Linked DNA regions of Sporocytophaga myxococcoides DSM 11118. The protein of the gene in region 2 interacts with the protein of the main gene of each other region in a pairwise test. Links are inferred from orthologs where the notes say so. Each region holds a gene or a part of one and is shown on either strand. Other genes may lie near its edges.

Region 1 (4,755 bases), on a different replicon or contig from region 2:
TAAGTGGTCATACTATCAAGCATCTGATGGCAGCATGCGCAGCTGTACACCTTTTAGTTTTATTCTATATAGAATATAAATCATTGAAAAAGATTTCTTAAGTATGAAAAAAGTTGTTTCGATTTTATATAAATCAATCAAATACCTGTTTGTTATATTGATATTATATGTAATTACAGCTTTGGTATGTACATTCATTCCTGTAAATAACTCCTTTACAGAAGCCGAGAATGGTGTTCAGATTTTTATAAGATCAAATGGCGTACATACCGATATAGTAGTGCCTGTAAAGGACTCTATAAAAGACTGGAGACGGGAATTGACCGGCTTGCAAAAATACAATGAAAGTCAAATCAGATATGTAGCTTTTGGATGGGGGGATAAGGGTTTTTATCTTTATACACCTACCTGGTCAGATTTAAAAGTATCCACAGCTTTAAAAGCAGCATTCTGGCTGAGCACTTCAGCAATGCATGTTACTTATTATCCTCGGAAACCCATTAATGATGAGCATACCAAATCAATTTATATTTCAACTGAGCAATATCGTTCGCTTGTCAATTATATTGAGGGTTCTTTCAGATTAAATTCAGATGGCAGGTTTGAGGTGATCAATTGCTGCAATTATTCGGGATTAGATAATGAATTTTATGAAGGGAAAGGTGTATATAGCTTATTAAAAACATGTAATACCTGGACGAATAAAGGACTAAAGGAAGCTGGTGTGAATACAGCAGTGTGGGCACCTTTCGAGTGGTCGGTGATGTATCATAGACAATAAGTTAATTATTAAAAAAAAGCATAAAGTTGGATGGGGAAACAAAGATCTTTAGGGTGGTTGGATAAGAAAAAGGCCTTTAAATTAAAGGACTAATTGATTGCTACACTGATTTTTTTCTTTTTTCAAATCATCTGGAAATCAGAATGCTGTTTTCATAAGATAAGTTACGTTGAAAAAAGGAACTCTATATTTTAAAAACATAGTGACTTTTAAATGCTTGTATTACTAGGTATTGTTTTAACCTATAAATGTAAGTATTATGAAAATTTTAGTGATAGGAGGTTCCGGCCTTATTGGAACAAAGGTAGTAGCTCAACTCACTCAGAAGGGGCAACAGGTAATAGCAGCTTCTCCTTCTACTGGAATCAATACAATCACAGGGGAAGGTTTGACTGAAGCAATAAAAGATACTGACATTGTTATTGATCTTGCCAACTCCCCATCTTTCGAAGACAATGCCGTAATGGAATTTTTTCAAACTGCAGGCCGCAATTTATCTGAGGCAGAAATGAGTGCCGGTGTAAAACACCATGTGGCACTCTCGATAGTGGGGGTAGATACTATGCAGAACATCGGATATATGCGTGCAAAAATGGCTCAAGAAGATCTGGTCAGACAATCCGGCATACCTTTTACTATTATCAGAAGCACACAATTTTTTGAATTTATCGGAGGTATTACCAATCAGGCCACACAAGAAAACGAAGTTCATCTCTCGGATGTTAAATTCCAGCCTATAGCAGCGGATGATGTTGCTGACTTTGTAGTTAAACATGCCCTTGCTGCACCTGTTAATGGTAAGGTGGAAATCGCAGGGCCTGATCGTTTTGATATGTATAAAGTGGCAGATCGTTATCTGCAATATATCAAAGACTCACGTAAAGTAATACCGAATGGCAGACCGGAATATTTTGGTGGAGAGATCACTCATTCAGCACTTGTGCCTTCGGGAGAGGCTGAAATAGGAGCTATCAGCTTCGAGAAATGGTTAAGCTCACACTTACAGCATGCATAATGACTAAATCTCCAATTGACAAATATCAGAACGGCCGGTTTAGTTATTCCTTTCTATCTTGAGAAAACGGTAGAAGTCAAATTTATAATTAATATGTTAATTCATGACGTCGCTTTATAATATTATTTCGATAAATAGACTTCATAATAACGCAAATGAACTGCATTAGGCTTTTTTACCTTTATAGGAAATGGAAGAGCCAAAGGATCCTTATAGCGTCTTAAACTATGATCAGGTTTTTATTCTTCTGAAAGATGGCGTTGGAAAAGATGAATACCAGGGATACGTGAAACTGGATCGTACACGAAAAAAATACTTCCTTTCCGGTCGTTTTGTGAAGCAGATGAACTTCAAAATGAGTTCAGTTAGATTTCTGCCAGAAAAGAATTTCAAAGCTTATAAAGAGACAAAAAAGGTTATAGATCAGGAACAGCTAACGTTAAATGTATCATTTAGTCACATTGATTTTATTACATTGCCTTTTGATAGCTTTGATTGGAAGGGGTAATTTTCCTGATAATTGGTTAAACAGGCTGATTGAAAATTACTCAATTTTTACTGCAATCATTTTAAGACTAAATCTCAAGTTTGCCCCTTTGCTTTGTCCTGGGTTTTTAATGAAAAAGTCAATGGTAGAGCTTTTGATTTTTGAGAGAAGTTTACTTTTTTGGATTAGCTTTATGGGTTGGAAATGAGTTGATTAAAAACAGGTTTTAATTGAATTATCCTAAGGGCAAAATTGATTTTTCACTATTTCAACTCTTAATAAGTGCACCCGGAGAGGTTCGAACTCCCAACCATCAGAACCGGAATCTGACATTCTATCCAATTGAACTACGGGTGCATAAAAAGGAATGAGGAGGGATTTTTTTGAATCCACTCCTCATTTATGCTTTTGAAATTATTTAGAAAGTACTTCTTTTACTCTAGCAGCAGCGTCTTTCAAAAGGATTGCGGAGAATACTTTCAGACCTGATTGCTCAATGATCTTAGCGCCTTCTTCAGCATTTGTTCCTTGAAGTCTTACGATGATTGGTACTCTGATATCACCGATTTTTTTGTATGCTTCCACAACTCCATTAGCAACTCTATCGCATCTTACGATACCACCAAAGATGTTAATAAGGATTGCTTTTACATTTGGATCTTTTAAAATGATTCTGAAACCAGCTTCTACAGTCTGAGCGTTTGCTCCACCACCTACATCAAGGAAGTTAGCAGGCTCACCGCCAGAAAGCTTGATGATATCCATAGTAGCCATAGCAAGACCAGCACCGTTTACCATACAACCAACGTTTCCGTCTAGTTTTACATAGTTCAGGCCAGAGTTTGAAGCTTCAACTTCCAAAGGATCTTCTTCGTGAATATCTCTCAGTGCTGCAAGGTCTTTATGTCTGTATAGAGCGTTGTCGTCCAGGTTTACTTTTGCATCAACTGCAAGGATTTTATTGTCTGAAGTCTTTAGTACAGGGTTGATTTCGAACATTGCAGAATCAGTTTCCTCATAAGCTTTGTATAAAGCCTGAATGAAGTTTACCATTTCTTTGAAAGCTTCGCCTTCAACACCTAGTTTGAAAGCAATCTTTCTAGCTTGAAATCCTTGAAGACCTACGCGTGGGTCAACCCACTCTTTAATGATTTTTTCAGGAGTGTGCTCAGCAACTTCTTCGATTTCCATTCCACCTTCAGTGCTGGCAATGATAAGGTTTTTGCTTGTATTTCTGTCCAATAGAATGGACATATAATATTCTTTTGGTTTGCTTTCTCCTGGATAATAAACATCCTGAGAAATCAGAACCTTGTGAACATGCTTTCCTTCCGGACCTGTTTGTTTAGTCACCAGGTTCATACCGATGATCTTACCTGCAAGATCTTTAACTTCATCAAGGTTTTTAGCTAATTTAACTCCACCGCCTTTTCCTCTTCCACCTGCATGAATTTGAGCCTTTACAACATACCATTCGGTACCTGTTTGTTGGTTTAGTTTTTTAGCGGCTTCTACTGCTGCTTCAGCTGTTTCTGCAACAATCCCTTCCTGTATACGAACACCGTATTTTTTCAGGATCTCTTTACCTTGATATTCATGTATATTCATGAGTAAATAAATAGTTAAAAGTTTAACACCACAGATGTTCTTTTTTTTCAGGGTATTCCCATCTATAGGAAGAACGGCACGAATCTATCATTTTTGGCTTTTAATTTCAAGAAAAGAAGGATTTTTAATCCTTTTAGATTTAAATTTGTTTTTACAAAGTCAGAATGAGTTGATTTATGATGCTGGAAGCAAGAAATATATATAAAGGTTATCCAAACCTTGAAGTTTTAAAGGGGATTGATTTGCAAATTAAACAGGGAGAAATCGTCTCTGTTGTCGGGGCCTCCGGAGCTGGTAAAACTACGCTATTGCATATTTTAGGGACACTTGATAAGCAGGACAAGGGAGACCTATTTATAAATGGTACGAATCTTAATCAGATCGGGGAAAAGGAGCTGGCGTTATTCCGAAACAATCATATCGGGTTTGTTTTTCAATTTCATAATCTGCTTCCGGAATTTTCTTGTTTTGAAAATGTATGCCTTCCAGGCTATATAGGTAAAAGAGATAAAAAACAGGTAGAACAGAAGGCAAAAGAATTGCTTGACCGACTTGGGTTATCGCAGCGACTTAATCATAAACCTTCAGAGCTATCCGGTGGGGAGCAGCAAAGGACAAGTGTTGCCAGGGCGCTTATCAATTCTCCGTCAATAGTATTTGCAGATGAGCCTAGTGGAAATTTGGATTCCAATAATGCTGAAGAGCTGCATAAGTTGTTTTTTGAACTTAGAAATGAATTCAATCTTACTTTTGTGATAGTTACACATAATCAGTCGCTTGCCCAAAGTGCCGATAGGAAATTGGAAATGAGAGACGGAAGGATTGTTTAGAGTGGTGTACTTTTAGTTGTATAGTTGAATATTT
Region 2 (6,464 bases):
TGCTTCAAAATTATGTTTCTAAGGTAAACCGGAAGATTTTTTAATTTGTTAAACATAAGAAAATTTTCAAATTTTGATTTCCAAAACTCTGTTAAATCATAGAAAATAAATATACATCCGGACAACCACTGGCCGAAAGACTCAGACCAACAAGCCTAGATGATTTTATAGGTCAGAAACATCTCGTAGGAAAAGGCGCTGTATTAAGAAAAATTATAGAGACAGGATCTATTCCATCTATGATTTTCTGGGGACCGCCCGGGGTGGGTAAGACAACACTGGCTAATATTATTGCAGCACAGTTAAAGACTCCCTTTGTTACACTCAGCGCTATAAGTGGTGGTGTAAAAGATGTAAGAGAAGTAATTGAAAGAGCTAAAGGTACCCGAAAGACTGTCCTCTTCATTGATGAGATTCACAGGTTTAATAAATCTCAGCAAGATGCTTTGTTAAATGCTGTCGAGAAAGGGATAATTACTCTAATCGGAGCTACCACTGAGAATCCTTCATTTGAAGTCAATAGCGCCCTTCTGTCGAGATCACAGGTTTATACTCTTAAAGCATTGGAAGAGGATGAGTTGAAAGGTATGTTGACTCAGGCTATGGAAAAAGATTTTCTTCTGAAACAAAAAAAGATTGAAATAAAGGAATATGCTGCAATGCTCAATCTTTCTGGTGGTGATGGAAGGAAATTGTTGAATTTGTTTGAACTGGTAGTTGACAATTTAAGTGACAAGGAACCGGTTGAAATTACTGATGAAGTTGTCTTAAACATAGCGCAGAGGAAAGTTGCATTATATGATAAACAAGGGGAGATGCATTATGATATTATCTCCGCTTTTATAAAGTCAATAAGAGGAAGTGATCCGAATGCCGCTGTATACTGGCTTGCAAGAATGATAGAAGGTGGAGAGGATGTAAAATTTATAGCAAGAAGATTGGTTATACTTGCTTCGGAAGATATTGGAAATGCCAACCCTACTGCTCTAGTGATGGCTACAACCTGTTTTCAGGCTGTACAGGTTATCGGTTACCCAGAGTCGGATATTATCCTTTCCCAATGTGTTACTTACCTTGCTTCTTCTCCTAAAAGCAATGCGTCATATGTTGCTATCAAAGAGGCTCATGAGCTTGTCAGGCAAACAGGAGATTTGCCTGTGCCGATTCATTTGAGGAATGCCCCAACCAAATTTATGAAAGAGCAAGGATATGGGAAGGACTATAAATATTCACATGATTATGAAAATAACTTTGTAGAACAAGAGTTTCTACCAGATAAAATCAAGGGGCGAAAATTATTTGAACCCGGAAATAATGCCAGAGAAAACGAACTCCGAACGAGGCTGAAAAAGCTATGGAAAACCAAATATGGGTATTAATCTTTAGGTAGCGTATATTCAGTTTTTTAAGGTTAAAATAAATAAGCTTGCACTAAAGAATCTGCAATATTTGTTAATTTACTAAAGAGTAAAACATGTAGGAATATGAAGGTTAGAAGTTTTGACGATCTATTCATAGACCTCTTTCGAGATCTATATAGTGCAGAAACCCAGTTGGCTGAAGCTTTGCCAGAGATTATAGAATGCTGTTCGAATCCAGATTTAAAAAGGGCTTTTGAAAAAAGTTTGACAACAACATTAAAGGATAAGGAAAGACTGGACAGTATTGCAAGAGAAATGGAGGTTGATCCATATGGACAAACTTGTCCGGTGATGGGTGGCTTAATAAGCGAAATAAAAGAATATATAAATGATATAGAAGATGACAGCGTAATGGATGCAGCTCTGATTGTGGGCCTTCAAAAGGCAAGGCATTATGAAATTGCAAGCTATGGCACGGTTGCTGCATTTGCCCATACCTTAGATTACGGCAATGTAGGAAATGTCTTTCATGAAATAAAGGATGAAAAGCAGGAAGATGATGCGGATTTGAGTAATCTTGCGAAAGGTTTGATCAATGAAAAGGCATTATTTCATTATTAATATTATTACTGACCATGAAAAGGTTGAAACTAAAAAGATATGATTTCAACCTTTTCAGGATTATTTTACTTTTTTGCAGTAAATTGTGTTTACATAAATCCGAATTTCAATATTAAGTAAGGAGCGTGAAAAACGTATAGTTTAAATTTAATTCGTGAGAAATTTTTTATACTTTTTTTTATTGTTGATCTTAATTGCTTGCCATTCAGTAAGTGCACAGCCATATAATTACAGATGTAAATACCCTTCTTTTGTTCTTGGGGGAGTAGGAAGCTATGCAAATGGAGATATTAAATCCTCACTGACTACCATAAGACCAGGTTTGTCACTTGGTTTTAACAAAAGAATTTATCCAAGACTATCATATGAATTTGACTTTCTATGGTTTAGAATTTTAGGAGACGATTATCTGGCTTCAGATAAAAAACTGGAATCTGATAATTACCTTAGAAATCTTCATTTTAGAAATGATATAAAAGAGTTATCATTTACTTTAAGATATGATTTGTTGCCTAATACAGATCATTATCGCAAACGTCCTATTTACAATGCTTATGTTTTATTGGGAGGTGGTGTTTTTTACCATAATCCAATGGCAAAAAACGACGCAGGTTCTTGGATAAACCTACGAAAGCTACAAACCGAAGGTAAGTCATATTCAAATATACAATTTTCTGTACCTGCAGGTTTTGGATTTCGATATAAGCTAGCAATTCAATGGGATCTTGAGTTGGAATTTACATATCGTTATACTTCTACCGATTACCTGGATGATGTAAGCGGAAGATATATCAATCCTGATCTTTTAAAAAGTGATCAGTCCAGACAAATGTCAAACCGTTCAGCATCAGTTGCTGGATCTTACAACGGAGAGAAGAGAGATCTGGATTTTATACATAATACCCTCGAAGAACAATTTTTTAATCAAGGCTCCGGATATTCTTATTCAACATCCAAAGCACCTGGAAGCAAAAGAGGAAGTAAAGATGGCCCAGATAGTTATGCTTTGGTTTCTTTGAGGTTAATTTACATTATTCCCGGTAAGATATATTGCCCAAAATTTAGATAGTAAGCCTAAAAAGTAGCCTGGAAATTTCATTTTTTAAAGATTTCAGTATTTTATGCTTAGGATTTTTTTATAAGAACCAAAAACTTTTATTTTTGTGGGGTATAATCTAACTAAAGATTCATGAGCGTACTAGTCAATAAACAGTCCAAAGTGATAGTGCAGGGTTTTACAGGCTCTGAAGGAACATTCCATGCCGGTCAGATGATCGAATACGGAACAAACGTTGTTGGAGGAGTAACTCCGGGTAAAGGCGGCACTAAACATCTTGAAAAACCTGTATTCAATACAGTGGAAGATGCAGTTAAAGAAACAGGTGCTAATGTTTCTATAATTTTTGTACCTCCGGCTTTCGCGGCAGATGCTATTATGGAAGCTGCTGATGCAGGTATCAAAGTAATCATATGTATTACAGAAGGAATTCCAGTAAAAGATATGATTAAAGCAAAAGAATATATCAAAGGAAAGAATCTTACGCTTATCGGACCTAACTGTCCTGGAGTAATGACTCCTGGAGAAGCTAAGGTTGGTATAATGCCAGCATTTATTCATAAACCAGGTAAAATAGGTATCGTGTCTCGTTCCGGTACATTAACTTATGAAGCAGTAGATCAACTATCTAAAGTTGGTTTGGGACAATCTACCTGTATCGGTATTGGTGGAGATCCTGTAATTGGAACTACTACTAAAGAAGCCGTTAAACTTTTAATGGACGATCCTCATACAGAAGGTATCATTATGATCGGTGAGATTGGTGGAAGCATGGAGTCAGAAGCTGCTAAATGGATCAAAGAAAATGGTACTAAACCAGTTGTTGGTTTCATTGCTGGTCAGACTGCTCCGGCAGGTAGAAGAATGGGACATGCTGGTGCTATCGTTGGTGGTGCAGATGATACTGCTGCTGCAAAAATGAAAATCATGAAAGATTGCGGACTGTTTGTGGTTGAGTCTCCTGCTGATATTGGAGAGACAATGCTAAAGGCGCTTCAAAAAAGCAAAGCAACTGCTTAAAACATAAAGAGGCTGTTTCATTGAAACAGCCTCTCTTTTTTATTTCCCAAGCATATTGTCTTTAAGGTCCTCATCTGCCGGATCATCACCAAGCCAGATTGTGAATAGCAATTTTTTAAAATCAAGTCCTTCCACCTGAGTTTTTAGCTTCCCGTTTTTATAAAGTTTTACACCGGAGCCAGGTAAATAGATAATATCAATCAAGTCTTTATTATGGATCTCTTCCTTAAAAGCCTGCAATAACTGATCAATTTTTGACTTATATGGTGCTGTATTGCCCTTAGTAGCTTTTTCAAAGCCTTCTTTAATGGACTCTTCCATTTTTTTATTTGTAATCTTATCAGATATAACATACATTCTAATGGCTTGAGGAGCATCCTGATTGATTATAGATTTAGGATCTTTATTTTTTTCTTTTAAATAGAGGGCGCCAACATAAAGGTCAAATATGTATTTGGTTCTCACTCCGGCTCCATTAAGCTGGAGCTTGCCCTTTTCTGTATCAATAGAAGATGGAACATCCACTCCTTCGATTTTTGTCTGAGCATGGCTTTTAAAGGGCAGAAGACTTAAAATGCCAATGAAAAAAAGTATCTGATTTTTTGTCATATTCTTAGTCAGTTTTAATAATAATAGCAGTTAGGATATTTTGTTTGATTCGATGATTTTAATTAAAAATCTGATTTAATTTGAATTATGAAAGCAGAGGAACTAATTAACCAACTAAAGCTGGAAAAGCATCCCGAAGGAGGTTATTTCAGAGAGATATACAGAAGTGAGTCTGAAATTCCAGAGTCAGCCTTATCTAAAGATTATTCAGGGAAAAGAAATACTGCAACGAGTATCTATTTTTTACTTACAGATAATGAGTTTTCAGCCTTTCATAAAATTAAATCAGATGAAATTTGGTATTTCCATCAAGGAAACTCTGTGGAAATTTATATGTTATCTCCAGAAGGTCTGGACGTTAAAAAGCTAGGTGTACAAATTGGAGACCAATTTCAATTGCTTATACCAAAAAATACCTGGTTTGGAGCCAAAGTAGTTGGAAAAGGATATACTCTTGTTAGCTGTATGGTGGCCCCAGGGTTTTCTTTTGATGATTTTGAACTCGGAAAAAGGGAAGATTTACTGAAATTATTTCCAGAGCAGGCTACTATAGTCAAGGAACTTTCAAGGTAAGTTGCAAACAAAGCTTTTCTGAATTTCTTCAAAACCAGTATTATTTTTCACCTCATCTTCCTGAGCAGTTTGAAAAATAAGACCTAATGTTCTGCCTTTGCAATTGAAGCAGACAATTTGTCCAGAATGTTTCAGCCCGGATAATTGTGTGATGAATCCTGTGCTTGAAACTTGAAAATGCCCAAGATTTTTAATTGGTTGGATTTCATTAAACAGAATCCCCGTATTTTTATAAAAAGAATTTTGAGACAGCTGTTTTTTGAGAAGCAATAAAAACTCTTCTTTGCTTACCTCCTGGTTAATCCAGCTTAGAGTAAACATGCCACTCTCATTCATCCCTTTTTTTTCACAGGTAAGGAAAAATCCAAGTGTATCATTTATGCTTTCCGATTGCGTAATCACCCAGCCCTCTGGAATGGTAAAAGAAACTCCGTGTTCAGCGAAAGTGTTCTTTTGTGGCTCTTTGCAGGAAACGAGGACTAGAACGAAAAAAGCCCAAACTAAGGAATTTTTCAATTTTTGCATCTGTTGAATAATTGACATAAAATATTAATTGGTCTTTATTTCTATAAAATGAAACTGCTGAAACTAATTTTGGTTTTCTCGCTATTTTTCGGAGTTAATTACTTCTCAAAAATTAATAGTTCCTCGATACAAAGTTCATTATCAAAAAATCGAACTATGTCTAGCTATTCATTATTTAAACAAATCAGCAGATTTACGGCTCTTACCTTTCAATAGTGAATTTCCGATAATACCTTTGGATTTCTATTTATACATGAAAGATGATAACCTTTAGATTAGGCGGAGTTCCGGAGCATTTTAATTTACCTATTCATTTAGCTAAGCAAAGCGGAAAATTTGAAGAAGCTGGCATTGACCTTGTCTGGACAGATTTTCCTGGAGGTACCGGAGCAATGTGCTCTGCTCTTAAGGAAGATCAGATTGATTGCGCAATATTGCTTACCGAAGGAATCACAGCCGATATCGTAAAAGGAAGTCCTCTTAAAATTCTTAAAGTATATGTGGAGACTCCATTAATTTGGGGGATTCACGTCTCTGCAAGTTCGCCATATATCAACATTGATCAGCTGGAAGGTAAAAGGTATGCAATAAGCAGGCAAGGGTCAGGTTCTCATCTTATGTCCTATGTAGATGCAGACCAAAGAAACTGGAAGATTTCAGAATCTCAGATGGTTGTGGTTGGTAATCTTGAAGGTGCA

The links. The genes of interacting proteins can lie anywhere in the genome.
Region 1: the proteins of sucD (region 2) and sucC interact in binary tests that used the Escherichia coli proteins (3 or more experiments, as listed by UniProt). The link is inferred for Sporocytophaga myxococcoides DSM 11118 from one-to-one orthologs.

The regions. Positions count from the first base shown.
Region 1 is NZ_KE384562.1:81,481-86,235, forward strand. What follows is about bases 1,795-4,755. They hold sucC (ADP-forming succinate--CoA ligase subunit beta), read right to left. Parts: upstream 3,892-4,755; coding sequence 2,698-3,891; downstream 1,795-2,697. Other genes in these bases: K350_RS0126665 (SDR family oxidoreductase), read left to right, coding at 1,795-1,796; K350_RS0126670 (hypothetical protein), read left to right, coding at 1,987-2,304; K350_RS0126690 (ABC transporter ATP-binding protein), read left to right, coding at 4,071-4,721. Outside these bases: K350_RS0126655 (ceramidase domain-containing protein), read left to right, coding at 1-101; K350_RS0126660 (TIGR02117 family protein), read left to right, coding at 104-781; more of K350_RS0126665, read left to right, coding at 1,041-1,794. UniProt on the Escherichia coli protein: Succinyl-CoA synthetase functions in the citric acid cycle (TCA), coupling the hydrolysis of succinyl-CoA to the synthesis of either ATP or GTP and thus represents the only step of substrate-level phosphorylation in the TCA.
Region 2 is NZ_KE384560.1:1,007,774-1,014,237, forward strand. The notes cover bases 2,240-5,115. They hold sucD (succinate--CoA ligase subunit alpha), read left to right. Parts: upstream 2,240-3,171; coding sequence 3,172-4,059; downstream 4,060-5,115. Other genes in these bases: K350_RS29980 (DUF6089 family protein), read left to right, coding at 2,240-3,051; K350_RS0122595 (chalcone isomerase family protein), read right to left, coding at 4,099-4,668; K350_RS0122600 (cupin domain-containing protein), read left to right, coding at 4,756-5,115. Also shown: K350_RS0122570 (DMT family transporter), read right to left, coding at 1-56; K350_RS0122575 (replication-associated recombination protein A), read left to right, coding at 99-1,379; K350_RS0122580 (YciE/YciF ferroxidase family protein), read left to right, coding at 1,485-1,982; more of K350_RS29980, read left to right, coding at 2,137-2,239; more of K350_RS0122600, read left to right, coding at 5,116-5,241; K350_RS0122605 (hypothetical protein), read right to left, coding at 5,233-5,766; K350_RS0122610 (substrate-binding domain-containing protein), read left to right, coding at 6,027-6,464. UniProt on the Escherichia coli protein: Succinyl-CoA synthetase functions in the citric acid cycle (TCA), coupling the hydrolysis of succinyl-CoA to the synthesis of either ATP or GTP and thus represents the only step of substrate-level phosphorylation in the TCA.